4 regions of the Methylomusa anaerophila genome follow, and region 1 is predicted to be linked to each of the others. Evidence: riboswitches for the same ligand, from Rfam matches in the RefSeq annotation. Region 1 holds a riboswitch; each other region holds the start of a gene.
The links. Region 1 has a riboswitch for S-adenosylmethionine ahead of metK (methionine adenosyltransferase). Riboswitches for the same ligand answer to the same signal wherever they lie in the genome.
Positions count from the first base shown of each region.

Region 2: it holds a riboswitch for S-adenosylmethionine, as region 1 does, so the genes downstream of both, MAMMFC1_RS20320 (trans-sulfuration enzyme family protein) here and metK (methionine adenosyltransferase) in region 1, are expected to answer to the same signal.
Region 3: it holds a riboswitch for S-adenosylmethionine, as region 1 does, so the genes downstream of both, MAMMFC1_RS12835 (HesA/MoeB/ThiF family protein) here and metK (methionine adenosyltransferase) in region 1, are expected to answer to the same signal.
Region 4: it holds a riboswitch for S-adenosylmethionine, as region 1 does, so the genes downstream of both, metA (homoserine O-acetyltransferase MetA) here and metK (methionine adenosyltransferase) in region 1, are expected to answer to the same signal.

Region 1 is NZ_AP018449.1:4,042,490-4,048,100, forward strand. Features, by position in the region: gene MAMMFC1_RS18380 (YicC/YloC family endoribonuclease) at 84-968, shown strand; gene remA (extracellular matrix/biofilm regulator RemA) at 1,060-1,326, shown strand; gene gmk (guanylate kinase) at 1,355-1,987, shown strand; gene rpoZ (DNA-directed RNA polymerase subunit omega) at 2,009-2,215, shown strand; gene coaBC (bifunctional phosphopantothenoylcysteine decarboxylase/phosphopantothenate--cysteine ligase CoaBC) at 2,225-3,427, shown strand; SAM riboswitch class I at 3,479-3,587, shown strand; gene metK (methionine adenosyltransferase) at 3,660-4,850, shown strand; gene MAMMFC1_RS18410 (heavy-metal-associated domain-containing protein) at 4,930-5,157, shown strand; gene MAMMFC1_RS21625 (hypothetical protein) at 5,159-5,305, shown strand; gene priA (primosomal protein N') at 5,425-5,611, shown strand, end outside.
Region 2 is NZ_AP018449.1:4,418,389-4,423,999, reverse strand. Features, by position in the region: gene MAMMFC1_RS23025 (beta-ketoacyl synthase N-terminal-like domain-containing protein) at 1-1,616, shown strand, start outside; gene MAMMFC1_RS22060 (YezD family protein) at 2,054-2,431, shown strand; gene MAMMFC1_RS20320 (trans-sulfuration enzyme family protein) at 2,481-3,626, opposite strand; SAM riboswitch class I at 3,722-3,818, opposite strand; gene cysK (cysteine synthase A) at 4,142-5,077, shown strand; gene MAMMFC1_RS20310 (DUF2325 domain-containing protein) at 5,544-5,611, shown strand, end outside.
Region 3 is NZ_AP018449.1:2,849,374-2,854,984, reverse strand. Features, by position in the region: gene MAMMFC1_RS12840 (4Fe-4S binding protein) at 1-700, opposite strand, end outside; gene MAMMFC1_RS12835 (HesA/MoeB/ThiF family protein) at 772-1,698, opposite strand; SAM riboswitch class I at 2,077-2,179, opposite strand; gene MAMMFC1_RS12830 (DUF3846 domain-containing protein) at 2,412-2,720, opposite strand; one part of gene MAMMFC1_RS12825 (IS630 family transposase) at 2,945-3,489, opposite strand; one part of gene MAMMFC1_RS12825 (IS630 family transposase) at 3,489-3,984, opposite strand; partial or broken gene MAMMFC1_RS22940 (transposase) at 4,439-4,751, shown strand; gene MAMMFC1_RS12815 (immunity 53 family protein) at 4,867-5,151, opposite strand; partial or broken gene MAMMFC1_RS22935 (hypothetical protein) at 5,153-5,434, opposite strand; gene MAMMFC1_RS21510 (hypothetical protein) at 5,465-5,611, opposite strand, start outside.
Region 4 is NZ_AP018449.1:2,826,345-2,831,955, reverse strand. Features, by position in the region: gene MAMMFC1_RS12775 (two-partner secretion domain-containing protein) at 1-937, opposite strand, end outside; gene MAMMFC1_RS21505 (hypothetical protein) at 1,255-1,392, opposite strand; SAM riboswitch class I at 1,725-1,827, shown strand; gene metA (homoserine O-acetyltransferase MetA) at 1,897-2,814, shown strand; gene MAMMFC1_RS12765 (sulfate adenylyltransferase subunit 1) at 2,889-4,622, opposite strand; gene cysD (sulfate adenylyltransferase subunit CysD) at 4,821-5,611, opposite strand, start outside.

The sequences.
Region 1 (5,611 bases):
GTAAAGGATATATATTAAAAAAATACGGGTTAAATTTGCCGTTATAGTCAATAATAACATACGCAAAGGAAGGTGCTCTATTCGTGCTAAAAAGTATGACCGGCTTTGGTAGGAGCGAGTACATAGATTCGACTCACCGTTTTATTGTTGAAATTAAAGCCGTAAACCACCGCTATAATGAAATTGTAATTCGTATGCCTAAAAACTTAGGCAGCTTGGAAGATAAAATCCGCCGTAGCGTTGCCAACACATTGCTTAGAGGGAGAATAGACGTATATGTCACTGTTGACGAATATGGGGAAAAGAAACGAACTATCAGGGTTGACAAAGAATTGGCAATCGCTTACCATAATGCAATAAGAGAATTAGCCAGTCTGCTGGCAACCACTACTGTCGATAATGTTTATCATATAGCGAAATATCCTGATATTTTAAAGGTTGAAGATGTTTCCGACGATATAATGGAGCTTTGGCCCAAACTATCCGAAGCAATAAACGGAGCCGTGGCTAACTTGATGTCCATGCGTCTTGCTGAAGGTGCCAGCATTGAAAAAGATTTATTAGGCCGCATTGAAAAACTAAACGGTTGGATAGCCACCATATCTGAACAGGCACCCCAACTGTTGGTCGACTACCGGGAAAAACTTTTAGGCAGAATGCGTGATCTTTTATCTGCAGTCGGTATGGAACCGGATGAAACAAGAATAATACAGGAAACCGCCCTGTATGCTGATCGTATTAATTTTACCGAAGAACTAGTCCGCTTGCAAAGCCATCTGGACCAATTTCGTGCTACCCTGAACTCAGATGGTGCAGTCGGCCGAAAACTTGACTTCATCATTCAGGAAATCAATCGTGAAACGAATACAATTGCTTCCAAGGCCAACGATTTTACCATTGCCAATGTAGTTGTGGAAATTAAAAGTGAAATAGAGAAGATCAGAGAGCAAATCCAAAACATAGAGTAATATAGGAAGATCAATTAGTGACGACTTGTAGCATGACAAAAATACTGTAATTTCAGTTATGTATAGAATTCATATTACAGGAGGAATGATTATGGAAATCAAACTTATCAATATTGGCTTTGGCAATATCGTTTCTGCTAACCGGATTATTTCAATTGTCAGCCCTGAATCAGCGCCGATTAAACGGATTATTCAGGAAGCCCGGGATCGTGGCATGCTTATAGATGCTACATATGGCCGCCGCACCCGCGCGGTTATTATTACGGATAGCGATCATGTCATATTATCTGCGGTCCAGCCCGAAACGGTCGCTCATCGTCTGACCAATAAAGAAACAACCGATGAACCCGCTGAGTAATCCTGGGAAGGGAGATATGCGAACCAATATGACGCAGCAAGGAATTTTGATAGTTCTCTCCGGCCCATCCGGTGCCGGTAAAGGAACCATTTGCCGGGAATTGCTGCGTAGCAATCCTAATTTACAGTACTCAATATCAGCAACCACCCGCCAGCCTCGCGCCGGAGAAGCTAATGGAATAAATTATTGGTTTCTCTCAAAACATGAGTTTGAATCAATGGCCGAACAGAATGATTTACTGGAGTGGGCAGAAGTTTACGGAAATTACTATGGAACTCCCCGCCGCTATGTAGCAGAGCAATTAGAAAGTGGTAAGGATGTTGTACTGGAGATTGATATTCAGGGTGCTATGCGGGTCAAAGAAAAATTTCCTGAGGGAGTATATATTTATATAATTCCTCCTTCTTCCGATGAGTTGGCAGAGCGTATAAATAAACGCGGTACGGATAGCCCGGATTCAATAAAAAAACGGCTTGGTTGCGCCAGTGAAGAATTATCATGCGTTTATAATTATCATTACTTAGTTGTTAACGATAAAATAGCTTCTGCCGTAAGGAATATTGAAGCCATTATTGCAGCAGAAAAATGTAAAGTGCAGCGCAATCACAACTTAATTGAGAATTTTTTCCGCCACAGTTGTGTGAGAAAAGAAGATTTATAGTTTAAAACAGGGGGGAACTCCGTGATTCATCCTTCGCTAGATATTCTTGTAGGAAAAGTGGATAGCAAATATACGCTAGTGGTTCTTGCTGCCAAGAGAGCCCGTGAAATCATGGACGGACAGTCACCGCTTGTTGAAAGCAAATCAAATAAGCCGGTAACCATCGCTCTTGAAGAAGTATCTCATGGAAGAATTACATACGAACGTACCAAAACAGGTATAAAGTAGGAGGCAAGAATGTCTCAGTACAAAAATGTTGTTATGGGAGTAACGGGCGGAATTGCTGTATATAAATGCGTAGAGGTTGTCAGCCGGCTTAAAAAAGCCGGCTGCCGGGTACATGTCATAATGACGAAAGCGGCAACTCATTTTGTGACGCCTTTAACGTTTAGAGAAATTAGCGGTAATCCAGTTGTGGAAGACATGTGGGAAGATCCGAAAACGTGGAATATTGAACATATTGCTTTGGCAACGCTAGCCGATATATTTCTAATCGCTCCGGCTACCGCTAATATCATTGGCAAGATTGCCAACGGTATCGCCGATGACATGCTTACCACTACAGTAATGGCTACGAAGGCGCCGGTTTTGCTGGCCCCGGCTATGAACGTCAACATGTATTTAAATCCGATTACACAGCATAACTTGTCCAAGCTACGCAATTTAGGTTATCAAGTGATGGAACCTGATTCGGGAATGCTGGCTTGCGGCGTGGAAGGACTAGGACGTTTACCGGAGCCGTCGGTAATAGTTGACAAAACACTGGGTTTACTTAATACAGGGAACAACTTTACAGGTAAGCGAATCTTGATCACCGCCGGCGGAACTCGTGAGCCGGTCGACCCGGTTCGCTATATAGGAAACCGTTCCAGCGGCAAGATGGGTTATGCGCTGGCGCAGGCTGCAAAATCCCGGGGGGCAGAAGTAATCTTAATTTCAGGGCCAGTAAGCCTTTCTCCGCCTGCGGGGGTTGAATTTGTTAAAGTTGAAACAACTCAGGAAATGCGCGAAGCCGTCCTGGCTAATTTTAATCAAGTGGATATTGTAATCAAGGCGGCGGCTGTTGCCGATTATCGCCCCCTCGAACCGCAAGAACAAAAGATTAAAAAAACCGGTGAAATAGTAACCTTACAGCTTGCCAAAAACCCGGATATATTAAAAGAATTGGGAACGTTGAAAAAACATCAGTTATTAATTGGTTTTGCAGCCGAAACAGAAGAGTTAATTGCCAATGCTGCAGAAAAAATTAGACTTAAGAAGCTTGATATGATAATAGCCAATGACGTTACTCTACCAGGCGCCGGGTTTGACGCCGATACTAATATTGTTAAACTCCTTTACCCCAGCGGAAGGGTGGAGGAGCTTCCCCAAATGTCGAAAACCGAGCTTTCAGCTGTCATTTTAGATAAAATCTATAATTTAATGATAAATTTAACTTGATTTTTATGCGGATATAAATTAAAATTTTTATGGTGTAAATTACATATTCAATTCTCATCAAGAGTTGGTGGAGGGACTGGCCCGATGAAACCGCGGCAACCCTTGGGCGGCAAATTGCCCAAAACGGTGCCAATTCCTGCGGATTTCCGCAAGATGGGAGAGTGACAAAATCACCTCCCTTCGGGAGTTTTTTTATTCTTTTTTTGATACGATAAGGAGGTAATATGTTTAAATGACCAAAAAAAGTGTACTTTTCACCTCAGAATCTGTAACCGAAGGACATCCTGATAAGATTGCCGACCAAATTTCCGACAGTGTACTTGACGCTATCATTGCACAGGATCCTATGGGTCGCGTGGCTTGCGAAACATTAATAACAACCGGATTAGTCCACGTTGTTGGTGAAATCACTACAAATTGCTATGTTGATATCCCGAAAATTGTACGTGAAACAGTAAAAAGCATTGGTTATACCAGGGCTAAATTCGGGTTTGACGCTGAAACCTGCGGCGTGCTCACTTCAATTGATGAGCAATCTTTAGATATTGCGCTTGGTGTAGATAGAGCACTGGAAGCCAAACAGGGAGAAATGGATGCCATTGAAGCGATCGGCGCCGGTGACCAGGGAATGATGTTTGGTTATGCAACAAACGAGACGCCGGAATATATGCCTCTGCCGATTTCGTTGGCGCATAAGCTAGCCCGCCGCCTCTCCGAAGTTCGTAAAAACGGCGATTTAGCTTACCTTCGTCCCGATGGAAAGACGCAAGTCACTGTAGAATACGTAGACGGAAAACCGGTTAGAATCGACACCATCATTGTGTCTACACAACATAGTCCGGATGTTGACCAAAAGACCATTGAGCAGGATCTGATCACCAAAGTGATTACTCCCATTGTGCCCCATGAACTTCTTGACGCCCAAACAAAATATTATATTAATCCTACCGGCAGATTTGTAGTGGGTGGACCTCAAGGTGATGCCGGTCTTACCGGCCGTAAAATCATTGTAGACACATACGGTGGTATGGCCCGCCATGGCGGCGGAGCATTTTCCGGTAAAGATCCAACAAAAGTAGACCGCTCCGCAGCTTATGCCGCCCGTTATGTGGCAAAAAACGTTGTTGCTGCCGGTCTGGCTGATAAATGTGAAATACAACTTGCTTATGCCATTGGTATCGCCCGTCCTGTTTCTGTTATGGTAGAAACTTTCGGGACGGCCAAAATTGATGAAGACCAAATTGTAGAATTAATTAATAAGCACTTTGATTTAAGACCAGCAGGCATCATTCAATCCTTGGATCTTCGGCGCCCAATCTATAGGCAAACAGCGGCGTACGGCCATTTTGGCCGTACAGACGTTGATTTACCGTGGGAGCGTACTAATAAAGCTGAAATTCTACGCAAAGAAGCCAATATCTAAGAGCTAACATATTTCATAACAGTCTATGGTAATACTAAGATTGCTAGGTGAACAAGCGTCATCAAAGGAGGTACTACCATTGGCTGATCAAAATACCTTAAACCGTTCAGTGTTCCGCGTCGGCGGCCTAAAAGGCGATCATTGCCGCGAGCGCATAGAACATACCCTATCCCATTTACACGGCGTTGTATCAGTAAAGATTGATCTAACTGGTAAACAAGTCTCTGTCGATTATGACTCATCTGTAACGCCCAGCGGCTACATTGAAGAAACCCTACAATCCCTTGGCTACTCGATTCAAGAATAACATGTCTCGAATGCGACTTCATTTTTCCCCTTTGGGCCTGGGTAAACGCAGATTAAAGCGGTTTTACAAACGATTAGAGATGGATACCGGTATGGAATGGGATATTGTGTCCACTACTTTCACCGAAGCTAAAAAAGCAGGTATTTGACTTTACAACGCGAATATAATTATTGAGTTGACATGAAAGGGGACTTTAAAAAGTCCCCTCTCTTTATAGCTCTTTCCAACCATAAAACTTATATAAACTTATAACTTAAGTGGTGTAAAATGAAAAAGATTGCCCAAGTCATAGTCAATATACCTACACGCAATATTGATAAAGCGTTTTCTTACATCATTCCGGATCATTATGCTTATATTGATATAGGTTGGCGGGTCATAGTACCATTCGGTCAACGCACTGTGGAAGGGTTTATAATTAATATATCGGATATATCGGAAAGGGATGAAACTG
Region 2 (5,611 bases), 380 kb from region 1:
AAGATCATTCGGAGATAAGAAGCTTGCTGTCGGGAATAGCCGGCGAGACGTTGCTGCAAGTATTTCTGGTGGAAAAAGATCTCAACAAACTGGCGTTGTATTGGGTAAAGGGAGGAAAGATTCCCTGGGAATCACTGCATGCAGGCGAAAAAGTCCGGAGAATATCCCTACCCACTTATCCTTTCGAAAAACGGCGCTGTTGGCTTGAACCCCATAAACCTCCGTCACCAGGGCAGCAATTCACCTTTGCCAGCCCCGCGGCTGCTGAAGTTATTCCTTCCCAAGAGGTACACAAGGTGATAAATGAGAATGAGGAACCGGCAAGTATGCCAAATGCGGCCGGAACCCAATACACCGGCATTGATAACCTTGATAACCAGGTAGCTAATATCATAGCCAATTTGCTGGGAATGACGGCGGCAGAATTAAATCTTAATAAACCGTTAGATCAATATGGACTTGATTCAATTCAATTTATTTCATTATTTCAGCGGTTGCAATCCCAGATAGATTTATCACTTACCTTGGATAAACTGCGGGAAACTAAAACCGCTCAGGATATTATTGCTGTTTTACGGCCCGAAAAGGGAGACAAACCGGCAGCGCCGGGACAGCAAGCCGTTGTTTCTGTTCTGGCAGCCAGCGAGTTTATTCCTAAAGACTGGTCAAAATTTCCTGAACTCATTCATCTCAATGAGAATTTTAAGGGGCGGCCCGTGTTCTGGATTCATGGAGCAATAGGCGGGGTAGAAACATATCAGGGAATTGCGAGGAAAATCCAACGGCCGTTTTATGGTATTCAAGCCCGGGGCTGGATGACCGACAGGGTTCCATTAAATGGTATTCAAGCGACGGCGGCGTATTATGTCAATATAATACGTTCGGTACAACCGTCAGGCCCTTATGATTTGGGTGGATATTCACTTGGCGGTGCCATAGCATATGAAATCACGCGGCAATTGCAGGAAATGGGAGAAGCCGTTGCCACGCTTGTCATGTTAGATGCATTTGACGGCAGCGGGTTGAGCAAATTTAGCTTTAGTGACCGGGATATACTTTTGCAGACAGTTAATATCGCGTTAATGAACACAATTTTGCAGGAGCCGGAAAAATTTGCCCAAACATTTATTCACCGGGATGAACTAATTTTGACTGGGGATGATAAGGAAGAACTGGTCAAGCAAGTTGTTAAGCTTGCCCAAAAGCGGGGCTTGAAAAAAACAGAAACGCAGCTGTACGCCATGAGTCAAAAAGATTTGGCCATTCGCAGGGCTTATGAAATGGGTAGCTTTTCGGTGTGGCCGCTGCCTGATGCGCAAACGGTAAAGTGCTACTATTTCCGTAATAGGAATGGGTTATTTTACGGAGCATTAGAACCTTATCTTTCCGCTGCCGAAACTTCATTAAATTCATTAACCCATACAAACTACTGGAAAGAATGGGAACGGGAGATGCCCCATTTCTATATGATGGATGTGGATGCTTCCAATCATATGGTGTTGTTATCCGAACCCCAATCCTATGAGCCGATCATGGCACTTTGCGAAAAATTGTATTCGGAAACAGGCATGACCCCAGAGTTTTTTGAGCCATTCTTCCAAAAGCATAAGTCATAAGTCAGCTCCGGACGGCTTTAAATCAGGGGGGACCGAGCGGCAGTATTCCGGGCTGAAAACATAAAAGGCTAAGGATTTTATCGCCAATCCTTAGCCTTTAACTTTGTATTGACAAACAAATGGGATTTGGATATCATTGTAGTCAATAAAACATATAGCTAACTGGATTTTTGTCAAAAGCGATTGAGGGAATGGCTCGATGACACCCGGTAAGCGAAGTTATAAATGCAGCGGTGTAAACCCAACAGGATATCAATCCTGGGAATCGAAGGATGAATGGGATGTTATCCCCTCGGATGAGGGGATTTTCCTTTTACAAATATTACGGAAAAGATGCGGCTTGTTTACTGGCTTCGCCTGTATTTTTTTGTTGAAATAAACAGATATATGCTTGCTTAGAGAGATGTATTGCAATCTTAGGGAGGGGAATACAATTGATGCAAAGGGAAGCAAAAGTGAAACAGGTAGCAGATAAAACCTTGCCTTCCAATGTACTTACCCTTATTGAAAAAGCCATAACCGACATTAACTTTGGCTCAGTCACCTTGGTCGTTCAGGATTCAAGAGTCATTCAAATTGAAAAAATCGAAAAGATTCGGGTATGTGATATGGTGACGTATTCTGAAACAAACAAGGACTGGATTAAGTCTCCCGGTAATACTACAGACTTAAGAATGCGTATCTTGTCGGCGGTAAGAGGGCTTGAATACGGTAAAGCCACCATCCAGGTTCAAGCCGGAGAAATTACGCAAGTTGAGAAAACGGAAAAGTATAGATTTACTAAGATGACCGGAGTCAACGGCGACGGAATATAAGAAGGGATTGCCCGCTGGGCAATCCCTCGTTTTTTAAAAAAATTATTTACTATTTACTTAGAGCTTGTTCCAAGTCGGCGATTAAGTCGTCGGCGTCTTCAATACCTACGGATACTCGCAGCAGGCATTCATTGATCCCCAGCCGTTTCCTCATTTCATAAGGCATATCGGCATGGGTCTGAACCGAGGGAAAGGTTATGAGTGATTCTACTCCTCCCAGGCTTTCGGCAAATTGAAATACTTTAACCTTACGCAGGATTTGCTGTGGCAGACCGGGATGATCAATTGCAAACGAAAGCATGCCGCCATAGCCCGATGCCTGAGCTTCCTGAATATCTTTGCCGGGGTGCTCCGGCAGACCGGGATAATAAACAGCGGTCACATGGGGATGCTTTTTTAGCCAGTTGGCTACTTTAGCAGCATTTTCCTGGTGTTCGCGCATACGTAGCGCCAACGTTTTCAGACCTCTTAACAACAGCCAGCTGTCTTGCGGACCAAGAATTGATCCCGTAGCATTCTGTATAAACCCGATTCGTTCCGACAGACAGGGTTTGCCGGTGACCACAATGCCGCAGACTACGTCATTGTGTCCGGAGAGATATTTGGAGCCGCTGTGTATCACCATGTCGGCGCCCAAAGTGAGCGGACGCTGAAAATAAGGGGACAAAAAGGTATTGTCGACGATGATATCCAAAGGGTGTGAGAAGTTTTCGCGGGCTATCGAAACAATAGACCGGATATCCGCAATCTTCATGAGCGGATTCGTGGGGGTTTCAACAAGGATTGCCCTGGTGTTGGCGCGGATGGCACTGCGGACTTCTTCAAGGTTGGCTGTATCTACGAATGTTGCAGCAAGGCCCAATTGGGTAAAGAGTTGGTCGAGGATCCGGTAGGTTCCGCCGTAGCAGTCTTCAGTGAGAATAATATGGTCGCCGGGGCGATATAACATAAGAATTGCCGTAATGGCGGCCATGCCTGACGCGAAAGCAAATCCCGCATGTCCTTCTTCCAGATTGGCCACTGCTTCCTCTACTGCTTTTCGTGTTGGGTTTTGCGTGCGGGAGTAATCGAAACCCGTACTTTGGCCTAAAGCCGGATGACGAAAGGTGGCTGTTTGATATATAGGGGTGCTGATGGCGCCGGTGGATTTATCCGTAACTAGACCGGCCTGAACTACTCTGGTGGCAAACTTCATGAATAGATATCCTCCCTACTTGTTTTGGCTTGTTTTGGTTTTCGCCTACAGAAAAACGGTTCTTCCCGAAAGAAGAACCGTGGCTTGCGCACGAAAACTCATCTTTCGGATTGCTCCGCTGGAATTAGCACCTTGCAATATGCCGGTTGCCGGGTGTCATTGGGCCAGTCCCTCGACCACTCTTGATAAGTTATTTATTTAAGTTTATTGCATTTTATTTTGCCATAGACGGATGTAAGTGTCAAGATAAATATTTAAAAAGTTTGGTTTGTTGTATGACGATTGTTGTATGATGCATGAAAAAGACCAAGGCCGCTGGTAAGTTTTTGCTTGACAAAATATAATTTATGTGTTACTTTAAAGTTAATTAAATTCTTGCTGACCGGAAAACCGGAGGCAGTCGGCGGTTGTTTTAACAGCCACGATTGCCTCTTGCTGTTTCCTGACAGAAGATAACTGGCATAATAGCTCGAGGGTGAATAGCTACGAGCTTATTTAAGAAAGGGATGACTAGTATGGCTAAAATTGCCGGAAATTTAACTGAGTTAATCGGAAATACTCCCCTGTTGGAATTGAAAAACTATAATGCTGCCAAAAATGTAGGCGCCAAGGTCATTGCCAAGCTGGAATACTTTAACCCGCTGAGCAGTGTTAAAGACCGGATTGGTCTTGCCATGATCAAAGCTGCGGAAGACAAAGGGTTGATTAACAAGAATTCCGTAATTATCGAACCTACCAGCGGTAACACCGGTGTCGGTTTGGCCTTCGTAGCAGCGGCCCGGGGTTACAGACTGATTCTTACTATGCCGGAGACTATGAGCATTGAGCGGCGCAAGTTGCTTAAAGCACTGGGCGCCGAACTGGAACTTACTCCCGGGGCGAAAGGAATGAAAGGGGCCATCGAACGGGCTGAGGAACTGGCAAAGGAAACTCCCAACTCTTTTATTCCCCAGCAGTTTAAAAATCCGGCCAACCCGGAAATTCACCGCAAAACTACCGCCGAGGAAATCTGGAATGACACCGATGGTGAAGTTGATATAGTTATAGGCGGAGTAGGTACCGGCGGAACGATTACCGGCGTGGGCGAAGTGTTGAAACAGCGTAAACCCAGCGTGAAGGTTATAGCCGTAGAGCCGGCGGATTCGCCGGTACTTTCCGGCGGCAATCCGGGCCCTCATAAAATTCAGGGAATTGGCGCGGGGTTTGTGCCGGAAGTTCTGAACCGTGACGTCCTTGACGAAATCTATAAAGTGCAAAATGAAGAGGCTTTTGCGGCAGCCAGGACAGTGGCTAAAGTAGAAGGCTTACTAGTCGGAATATCCAGCGGTGCTGCCTTGTTCGCAGCGACGCAACTGGCCCTGAGACCGGAAAACAAAGGGAAAAATATTGTGGTGATACTGCCGGATACCGGTGAACGGTATCTATCAACCCCGTTGTTTGAAGAAGAATAAATTATCGGCTTAAAGTGGGGAACTGCTTATAAACCGTCATCTGCGTCGTTGCTCCTGCGGTCCTCACTCCAGCGTACAACCAATACGCTGGAGTGAGGTCCCCGCACAGACTATTATGCTAAGCTAACAAAATTAGAATCGTCGTCGCGCCCGGTCTGACTATGCTTATTCACAAGTAATTATTAAGCTAGTTTTCAATAAGTCTTTTTCATATGCAACGGAAGCATCTAACGATTTCTAAGCAGTTCGTGGCAGTTCCTAGATAGCGGATACAAGTTTATGGAAAATGCTATTTCTCTATCTTTTTGCTAAACCTTTTGTGGCATTTGCTAACCTGAGTAATTGAAAAGGAATTAAGTCGGCTGACTGGTTAACCAGAGGCAACCGTTTTTCTTGAAGGAAACGGTTGCCTTTTTTTACTTGCTATGGTCGGTACCGGAATATTTAATGAAAGGAGAGAATGGGAATGATGGTGATGGTCATTGGCGCGGATTATTTAGGGACAATAGAAGAAAAACTGCGCGAGTTAGGCGT
Region 3 (5,611 bases), 1.2 Mb from region 1:
TGCCAATGGCGATCTGCTTGCCGTAAAGCCCGCCAAAATAAACGATAAAGCCGCTCTTCCCCTGCCATGCTCCGGCAGGACAGACTTTTACGCATTTACCACAAAAGATGCAATCCGTGTCTTTAAACGAAAGCTTTTTGTCCTGCTGGTTAACTTGAATAACCTTTGCAGAACAGACTGCCTCACACAGGCCGCAAAAATTACATTTACCGGCGTCCCACTTAACCTCGGTTCCACCTCTTACACCAAGGTCATTTTCTTCGGCCTTCAGACAATTATTCCGGCAGCCGGTAATCCCCAGTTTGAATTTGTGGGGAAGTTCCCTGGCATAGTATCGCTCATCGAATTCCTTCGCAAGTGCCGTAGTGTCAATAAGACCGTGGGGACAAATCGTGGCCCCCTGACAGGCGGTTATTGTCCTAACCCTCGGTCCACAGGCCCCTGGCTGCACTCCTGCTTCTGCTAAGGCTTTTTTCACTGTATCTATATCCTCTAATTTAATAAACGGTATTTCAATACTTTGTCTTGAAGTCATATGAATATAGCCCTGTCCATACTGCTGGGCAACTTCATAGACTTTTTTCAGTTGTTCGGCCGTGATATGTCCGCCAACAATCCTTAACCGCAGGGAAAAGCGGTCCTTCTGAATTTGCTTCATGAACCCGCCTTTTTTAAGTTCCTGGTAATTAACTTGCGCCATTATGATCCCCCTCGACTAACAATTATTTTTTGATATTGAGCTTATTCGCGATTATCAGTCCAACACCTTCTTTAGATGCAGGCTTCGCATGCCGGGTGCGTATAATCGGCAAGTTTGGTGATGGACGGATTTTCGCCGCATACCGGGCAGTTACTGTCCCGTGGCAGCTTTACTTTCCGAAAATTCATTTCCAGGGCGTCATAGGTAAGAACATAACCATTTAGCAGTTCTCCGACGCCCAGTATATATTTAATGGCTTCCGTTGCCTGAATGGTTCCGATTACGCCTCCCATTACCCCCAATACCCCGGCCTGCTTACAGGTGGGAACAGCATCAGGCGGCGGCGGAGCGTGAAATATACACCGGTAGCAAGGACCCTGCCCCGGAATATAAGTCAGAGTCTGTCCCTGAAACCGGATAATGCCCCCATGAGAGAAAGGCTTGCCGGTAATAACACAGGCGTCATTGATTAAGAACTTCGCCGGAAAGTTATCGGTACCGTCGATGATGAAGTCATAGTCCCGGTCCTTGATTATATCAACTACGTTGCTCGCATCAGCCGCTTTTTGGTACATAATCACCTTTACATCCGGGTTTATCTCGTTGATTGTTTCCTGGGCCGACAGTACCTTGGCCTTGCCGATATCCTTCGTCAGATGAATAATCTGCCGCTGAAGATTGGCTAGCTCCACCGCGTCGCCATCTGCCAAACCGATGGTCCCGACTCCGGCAGCGGCCAGAAACATGGCCGCCGGCGCGCCCAGGCCGCCGGTGCCGATGATTAACACCTTAGATGCCAGCAGCTTTTGCTGTCCTCTGACGCCGACTTCTTTCAAAATAATATGTCTTGCGTATCTCTCCATCTGTTCATTGGAAAAACTCATACTCCCCGCCCCCATAAAACGCATCATTACGACTCCCAGCCCCACAAGGTTTACGCCCAGCATTGCGGCAAGACTGACATAAATATAATAGGAAAGACTAAAAGACTCCCGCACAGAAAATCTTTTAGCCTTTAGTTTTCTAATCAGTTGCTCAATACTTTATTTTCAGAATTAATAATACCACATTTAAAAAATAAATACCATAAAAACATATTTTTCTTATATTCCGTCACCATTTGTGCATTCTACGGAAGGCAGTCTAATCTTCTGGTCAAATTTTATGACTTGTCCATCACGTATTATGATAGTCACTTCCGTACTATATTTGGGTTTCTCTGGATCGGAATCGGTTGTTTTTTGTTCTTCAGGGATGGAATGAAGATTGTTTATCATTATAGTCCCTCTTTCTGCTATGGTTTCGAAATGCTGCCCACCGTCCGGCCGGAATTAAGAAAAACCCCTTTCCGAGGAAAGGGGTTAATTCACACCTTCCTCTTATCTGCCAGGATTTCTCCTGCTGGAATTAGCACCACTGCAGTTGCCTGCCGGTTGCCGGGTGTCATCGGGCCAGTCCCTCGACCACTCTGGATAAGAGCCATTTTTCATTCAATTAGTTACAATTTTAGCACAGGAAATATTGAATGTCAATATTACTTAATTTTGCTTAATTTTGCTTTATTACTTAATTTGCTTCCAGTGTATCCCTAACAAGATTAAAAAAAGCGAGATATCCAGCTTTATGGACTCCCGCTTATTTTGTCGGCATGAAATTTAATTTCCCTGTACTTTCTCTGTTTGCTAACCATTTCTGCCAATATTCCTCTTTATTATCCAAATTTATTCAAGACTGTCCCAATTTGTTCTTCGGTAAGTGAAGAAAATCCGCCAATATTGCCGACAAAGAAGCAAGTACCTACTATTACATCATTATTGTATTCGAAATTAACAGGAAGATCTCGCGGCTTTCCTTCATTGTTATAAGCTACAATCATTATATCATTCTGAAAATTAATATATTTCATGGGATCGCCAACGATATCCTGTATAGATCTGGTATCATTAGGAATGTATTGTAAAACGGGTAATTTTGAAGGTTTCTTGACTGCTACTAGAATATCATCATTAATGTAACGCATTCCGACAGTATCTCCTCCCATCCAATTGGATATTACACATTTATATTAGGTATACATTAAGTACACACAATTTACATTCTAGACTTTCGTTCAGCTAAAAAGAACATAAAAAATCATCTTTTTTACCCTAAAAATTCGAAAATAATACAAATTTAAACATTCTGCAGCTAAAACAGCTATAGTATTCCAACTATGTTTCTATCTATATACAATCTATTAAAGATTTACAAAGAACAACACAACCTATCAATGACCTTTAAAGGCATTTGATTGATTTGAGCGACAAACCTTTGAATCCTTTGGCGAATTTCATTGGTTGAGTGATAAAAAACGTTGTAGATACAAGAATGCTTGAGCCAGCCCCAGAATTCTTCAATTAGATTAAGATTGGGACTGTAAGGCGGCAAAAAAACAAGGGTAAGACGATCCTTGTTACTCTTTAAGAATGGCTGTAAGAGATTGGCATGATGAATTCTGGCATTATCGAGAATGATTACAATTCTTTCCCCTGGATACTTCAAAAGGATCTGCTGTAGAAAGGACAAAAAGACCTCGGCATCATAACGGTCACTTTCGATTACAAAGATTTCGCCGCTTTCATAGTCAAGCGTGCCTAAAAGTTTAATACCTTGATGCTTACCGTAAGTTGGGATAATGCGTTGCTGCCCTTTTGGAAACCAAGTACGGGCGATAGCCTGATAATCCCGAATCATAGATTCATCCTGAAACAAAATACGATCAACTTTGTCATGCAAAAGATCGGCTCTCAGGGTTTCCCATTTTTTTTGAATTCTTCTTGTTGAATTGGGTCAGCATGAGCAAGAGTATAGGTTGGACGAGTACAGGTAAAGCCCAGTTCGTGCAATAATACATTGGTTCCACTTCGAGAATATTCTACATTAAAGGTGCGAATTATCCATTCTCTAAGGATGGGTCCTGTCCAGTTCATCTCTGCCGGAAAACCTACATCCTCGGGTCTTTTATGGATCAGGACATCAAGAATTTCTTGTTTTTGTTCCTTGGTAAGAAAAGAGGGTCTGCCGGGAGAGAAGTTCATTGCAAGGGCCTTAAGGCCACCGGTCTGATAGGCGTTGAGAAAATTGTAGACTGTTTTCAAACAACGACCGGTGATTTTGGCGATCTGAGGAACATCATAACCTTCCAAGTAAAGTTTTATGGTTTGGTAGCGCTCAAACAGGCGTCGGTTTTTACAATTCTTCATTGCATGATTTACTGCAATTAGACGATTATCTAAGGATTCCATGTGTAACCCTGCTCCTTTGGTTAAAGAATAAGTATATTTTAAAAATACCACATTTAACCAAAAGAAAATAGTCCCTAATGTAAATCTTTTTTAGATTTTATATATTTCCAAAAAATTAGCAATTTGATGGATCGATAGACTCGATTCTCTTTTCACTTTGCTGATAAGTTTTTGACGCATACTGTCGTTCCCTCGGGTTTTTAAGTCGCCGAGGCAGATATTATATTCTTTGCCGGGACAATAGCGAATAGAGTCACAGAACCGTCCCTCGACTCTACCTCTGATGCTGACACCGATACCTTTGCTCAGGTCTTTGGCGGTGAAACCGTCTTTAAATTGTTTACCGATTTGGTTAAGATCCTGGTAGGTTTGGTAGCCGTAGAGGGCTTTGAGTCAACGAACCGTCCCCCGACTCACTAAGACCTTTGACATAGCTCATAAAGAATATCCTGATGCAACTCCCCTCTTTCATAGTGACAGGGGATTTCAATATACAAGTAAGGCCTTTCATAAAAAGCTTGTTGATGCCGGAATGACACAAAGTATGTCTAGGGTATCAAGATGCATAGACAACGGTCCCATGGAAGCATTCTGGGGAATGATGAAATCAGAGATGTATTATCTCAAAAAGTTCAGTTCGTACGATGAGCTGGAAACTGCGGTCAGTGAATATATAGAGTACTATAATAATCACCGATATCAAAAACGACTCCAATTGCATGACACCGTTAGAGTACAGACGCTATCGGAGTCATACAACTGCATAAAAAAGGTGATGCCAACTTTTACGCAAAGTTGGCATCATAGAGCTTTTATTTTTTCTACTGTCTACTTGACAGGGAGCACTTCAATTTTTACGTCCACTGACCTCTTTGTTATGTTCTAATGAGTTACCCAAATCTTAAAAACTTCTAAGATTTCTTCTAGATTTTCCGGTCCTCCTGCTCCTTGAAAAATATAATTTTTAACAGTACAATGTACCCAGTCACTCTCTGTCCGTTCAATTTTTACTGGTTTGAAATCCTTATTTTCAACCTCAGTATCAAACAAGTTAATATGGATTCTCCATCCAGGATTATCTAATGTATCAATTTTTATTCCATATAAATGTTCCCACGAACCATCGCAATGATTTTTATACCAAGTTTCTAGCCATTTTAAACTCATATTATTCATCTCCTCCCCCCGGAATCTCTTCAGGATTAGGTTTTCTAACCCCACCAGGAGCATCCGGGTCATGAACATGAGGTGTATCTACCCATTCACCAGTTTCTTTGTTATAGTGCGATTTTCCTTGTCCGTCATAACCTATTCCAGGTTCAAATGGATTTGGATTACGAGGGTCTGCCTCATCCCAACTTCTGTAATTCGTTACCTCTCCTGTAACTGGATCTCGCTTATAAGTAGTGTGAGGCCCTGAAGCATTCTCATCATACCCCAGATTATTAGAACCCCTTTTTGCCCAGAGAACAAAATCGTTCTATGCACTGCTTGCCTCATTAGCTATCCATGTTCCTGCCTCAGAAAACCATGCTATCGCTTTACCAGTATCATCAACTAAACTTTTCTGTCCGTTAATTAAAATAACAGAAATTCCTGCAGCTAGATAAGTTACTCCATTTATGGT
Region 4 (5,611 bases), 1.2 Mb from region 1:
AGATATTTTCCCCGGCGGTTGTGTTGCCGGCAAGGGTGACTTTGCCTTCACCGGTGACGGTTAGGTCGCCGGTGATTGCCGAAATTATTCCCTGGCTGTTCACCCCTACCCCTTGTTCGGTGCCGACAAGGTAGATTTTGTTGGCGTACATGCCGCCTAAGGCGCCTACGTCTATGGCTACGGCGGGTTTGTTGCTGTCAGGGGTAATGTTGGCTGCGGTTAACGAGTTATATTTTACTTCATTGGCACCGGTGACGACGTTGAGTTCGTTGGTCCAGATACCGGCATTGGCGGTTACCGCCCGGCTGATGAGGTCCACCCGGTCGGTGTCGCCGCCGTTGAGTCCGGCGCCGTCTATGCTGATTTGGCCGCCGCTTACCCGGAAGGCGCTTAGGCTGCCGTCGCCGCCGAATACCGGGGCGCCGGTGGTGAGGGTGGCGTGGCTGGTGTTGATAAAACCGGCTCCATTTACAAAGATGCCGTTAGGGTTGGCCAGAATGAATTCGGCTTTTTGGCCGGCGATTTCGGTATAGCCGTTCAGATGGCTGGCTTGGGGCCCGCTGACTTCGCTTAAGATAATTCGGGCTGATCCTTTGAGGAGAAAAGGGTTGCCGGCGATATAGCCGGCCAGTTGGGTACTTACTATGTCGCGGGAGTTGTTTAGGATGAGTCCCTGGGAAAAGACGTCGAATTGCTGAAAGATGTTGCGGGATACGCCGGCCGCTGACGGGGTGGTGATTTGCACGACTGGCAGGCCGTTGGCGGTGAATTCTACGTAGGGCCGGTTGCTTCCCGGCGCGCTTTTGTCGACGATGGCGCTGGCGCCGGCCAGGGTTGGCTGGCACAGCTGCAGGATGGCGGTGAGCCAGATCAGCCATTTTTTTAGGCTTTGGCGCCGTTGGGTGGTGGTTTGATTATTGGTTCGCAGGCAAAGCATTGTTTTTCACCTCTCATTTTTCGTGATCACATTGGATAGGTAAGGGTAAGCCAAAGGTAAGATTTTCGGTTTTGTAGCCGGCCGGCGAAGACGTCATAGCTGCCGTTCTTGACTTGGCCGCGATATGGCTTGAGGATGTTTTTGGCCCACGGAAAGTGATCGACCTTGTCTCCTTCGAGGACAAGGTCGTTGATGAGGAAACTGGGTTCCTCGGGGTAAAACGGTTGTTTTCTCAGCCGGCGACTGCTGTTGTAGAAATACGTCTTTCTCCTGTCCCCTATGTTGTCGTTCCAAGGCTTCCGCTTGGGAACGCCGTTTCAGTTCTTCCTTGTCGGCAGGGTCGATTTCTTTGGCCTAGCGGTGACAGAAAATAGGATGATTGCCGCCAGGGCCATCCTGGCCTTATTTGATTTTAAAATTCTGGTGATTGCATCACAGCATCCTTGCTTGTTCATGCTCGCCTCCCTGGCAATTATAATGAATTTTAGCGTATTATGCATGAATTCGTTGTTTATAACAGGTATTCCAATATTATCCTAATATCACTTTATTTATAGTACCAAAGTTTTAATCCTGTTTCTATAGGACTTTCGTCCAGTTTAGCACATATAAATGTTAAATTTGTATTAAATTTGAAACTGCGGCAGGTCCAGCTAAATGAGTCAGGGGACAGTCCGAAACCAAAGATAGAACAAGGTGACATTATCACAGAATGAACACAACCTCACTGTAATGGTTATTGACACTCAATGTTTTCCATGCTAAAATCACATTCAAGTGAATAAATCTCTTATCCAGAGTGGTCGAGGGACTGGCCTGATGACACCCGGCAACCGGCAGGCAACTGCAGTGGTGCTAATTCCAGCAGGAGAAATCCTGACAGATAAGAGGAAAGCGCGTTAAGGCCTCTTTCCTCGGAAAGAGGCCTTTGTTGTTGCCACAAAAAAGGAGGACAAAAAATGCCGATAAAAATTCCTAACAACCTGCCTGCTACTAACATCCTGGAAGGCGAAAACATTTTTGTCATGTATGAAAACCGGGCATATTCCCAAGATATCCGCCCGCTTAAAATACTATTGTTAAATCTTATGCCTACGAAAATTACTACTGAAACCCAGTTGTTGCGTCTATTAGGCAACTCCCCTTTACAAGTGGATGTCGATTTTATATATACTGCCACTTATTCGCCCACGAACACTCCCCAGGAACACCTGATTAAATTTTACGAAACATTTGACGCTGTGAAATCCAAAAAGTATGACGGTATGATCATTACCGGCGCGCCGGTTGAGCAAATGCCTTTTGAGAAGGTAGCTTACTGGGATGAACTCTGCAAGATTATGGAATGGAGCAAAACCCATGTTTACTCAACCTTCCATATATGCTGGGGGGCCCAGGCCGGCCTGTACTATCACTACGGCATTCCCAAGCATGATCTGCCGCAAAAAATGTTCGGTATTTTTCCTCACCAAAAATGTGTTATTGAAGAGGAGAAACTATTTCGCGGTCTTGACGATATCTTCTATGTACCCCATTCCAGACATACTGAGATCAGACGGGAAGACATCGAAAAAGTCCCCGCCGTACGTATACTCGCCCAATCGGCTATGGCCGGGGTTTACGCCGTAGCCGACCGGAAAGGCAGGCAAATTTTCATCACCGGTCATTCCGAATACGACCCCCTTACCCTCAAAGCCGAGTATGACCGTGATGTTGCCCAGGGACTGCCCATTCACGTCCCCTGCAACTACTACCCCAACGATGACCCCGCGCAAACGCCGGTTGTCATATGGCGCAGCACTGCCAACCTGCTCTTTTCCAACTGGCTCAATTATTACGTCTATCAGGAGACTCCCTTCGATCTATCCCGCCTGTAAGAAATACCCCACAGTTCTTCTTTCAGAACTGAGGGGCATTTCTGTCAGTTTCGCGCGGTACAGGCAGGGTTATGTTATATGTGATACTCACTGTCCAATTCGCTGCCTGCCTGTCTGTATTGGATATATCTGAATTTGGAGAACTCAAGCCACTTGTTGGCAAACACGGTTAGCTGATCACCATTTATAGTATCTAATAATTCAATTTCCGCTGCAAACTTTTGAAAACTGCCGACAGAATCCAGTTTTATCCAAGCACCGTTGGCGTCAAGTATCGGTACCGAACTATGGGAATATCCCGGAAAACTGACAATATCTTTAAGCTTGAAGTTCCTGATAACCGCCACCAGCTTGGTCTCCAGATCCAGAACATCAAAATCTTCAGGGTACTCGTATGTTCTCCCTATGGCAGGAATTACATCTCCCACCGCGAAGGTATGCGCCTTGGCCGCAAACCTTCTTATGGCGCTTTCCGCAAGGATATAGAAATATTCGTCAAAAAGTTTGACCTCCATCGCTATTGCGGCTTCATTCTTCACAAACTTCGTAACTGTCTGTATTTGAGTATACAGCCCCGAGACAATTCCGCCGCCGCTGACGTTGTAACCGTCGACAAGAACAAACCTGCCGGTAATTGGATTATTTTTAAATTCATCAAAACAGATTGGCTTCCTGGTCCGGATAATAACTTCCGCTACATCATTTGTTTTTACCGCCTGGGCGTCGTCAACCGCCGCCAATGTCGTAGCGTCGATTACTTTTAGTACCGAATAAATTTCACATTCAACTTCCTGGGTTACCAGCTTCAGTTTGTATTCTTTGTTTTTCACGAGAGGGTTTTTCCCCAGCCAAAACAAATTGGCCCGAAAAATGTCCGCAACATGCGGTACGTCATTTTTATGAACAACGAACTCGCCCCGCTGGTTAAAGAACTCGTCCTCAACCGTAATTCCAACCGACATGCCGGCGGATACCCTGCTTTTTTTATCTCTTTCGGCCCAGTACTCAATGGTTTTCACTGTTGTCGCCTTAGCACTGGGTAATATTACAACATCATCACCGACAGTCAATGTACCTGACTCGATTCTACCGGCAATGATCCGCCTGCTGTCAAACTTGTACACATCCTGGATGGGAAAGCGTAATGCCTTCTGCTCAAGGCCCTTGTCCTTTTCGAAAGAGTCGATAGCTTTTAAAAGCGGTTCCCCTTTGAACCAAGGCATTTTAGCCGAGGGGGCAGTCATATTCTCGCCGTAAAATGCCGAAACAGGTATATACCTGAGTGGATAAACGTGCAGGTTATTCAAGAATTCATTCATTTCACTTCTCAGCTCGGTAAACTTTTCCTGCGAATAATCGATCAGGTCCATTTTGTTAACCAGCACATAGACCTTCTGGATACCGAGCAGCGACAATATATATCCATGCCGGCGCGACTGCTCCTGAATCCCTTCGTAAGCGTCGATAATGAGCAGCGCCGCTTCGGCGCTGGCGGCGCCGGAAATCATATTCTTAAGAAATTCTTTGTGCCCCGGCGCGTCAATAATGACATAATCCCGTTTGTCGGTGTGAAACTGCAGTTGGGTGGTATCAATGGTAATTCCCTGTTTTTGTTCTTCTTCGAACGCGTCCAGCAGATAGGCATATTCAAAAGGTTTGCCCTTTTCCCTGGAAATTCTTTTTACCCTGTCTATTGCCCCTTCCGGCAAGGACTTGGTATCATACAGCAGCCGGCCGATAACTGTAGACTTCCCATGGTCTACATGACCGACAACAACAACGTTAAGTACTTCCCGATCTGTGTCCATCCTCTATTGGCCTCCCATCCGGCATATGATTGTTATATTGATGCATTCAGAATTCAGTGGCCGGAATTTTTGAATGCTGCGCGAATACGCTTCCAGCAATTTAACAAGTGCGCTTTCTGCCATACCGGCAAGTCTTCAAATGTATTTGCCGGTTCTCATTCTGACTCCTGAATTCTGACTCCTGACTCCTACATAGCTTTACATATAACCGTCTTTACGCAATTTTTGCATGGCGTAGGAGTCTTCCTGGTCCTGAGCCCTCCCGGCCCGCTCGCTCACTTTGGTATTTTTTAGTTCTTCAATAATTTGGTCAATGGTAGTTGCATTAGAATCTATTTGTCCTGTACAGGGGGCGCAGCCAAGACTTCTATACCGTTTGCCGCTTTTGGCGAAATAAAGATCAACTAAGGGAATATTTTCCCTGCCAATGTAGGACCAGACATCGATTTCGTTCCAATGCAGGATGGGATGCACCCGGATATGGTTGCCTTTGGGGAATTCCGTTTTGAACTGGTCCCAAAGTTCCGGCGGCTGGTTGGTATAATCCCATTCGGAGTCTTTGTTACGCTCACTGAAAACTCTTTCTTTCGAGCGGGAGCCTTCCTCATCCCGCCTGATACCTAAAATAAGTCCCTCAAATTCATATTTGCTTACCACCTGCTGGAGACCATCGGTCTTAAGCGCCTTACAGCAGGCTAAGCGCCCTTTTTCCGGACCCATCCCTGCTTGTAACGCCTCCTCGTTCGTATGAACGATAAGCTCAAGCTTGTATTCCCTGGCCATCCGGTCCCGGAACCGGATCATCTCGGGAATCTTATAGGTGGTATCCACGTGAATGAAGGGAAAAGGGCAATGCCCGAAAAACGCCTTTTTCGCCAGCCACAGTAAAACGGTCGAGTCTTTACCAATTGACCACAACATGCCTAACTTGCCAAATTTTTTATAAGCCTCCCGCAGTATATAAATGCTCTGCGCTTCCAATCTGTCCA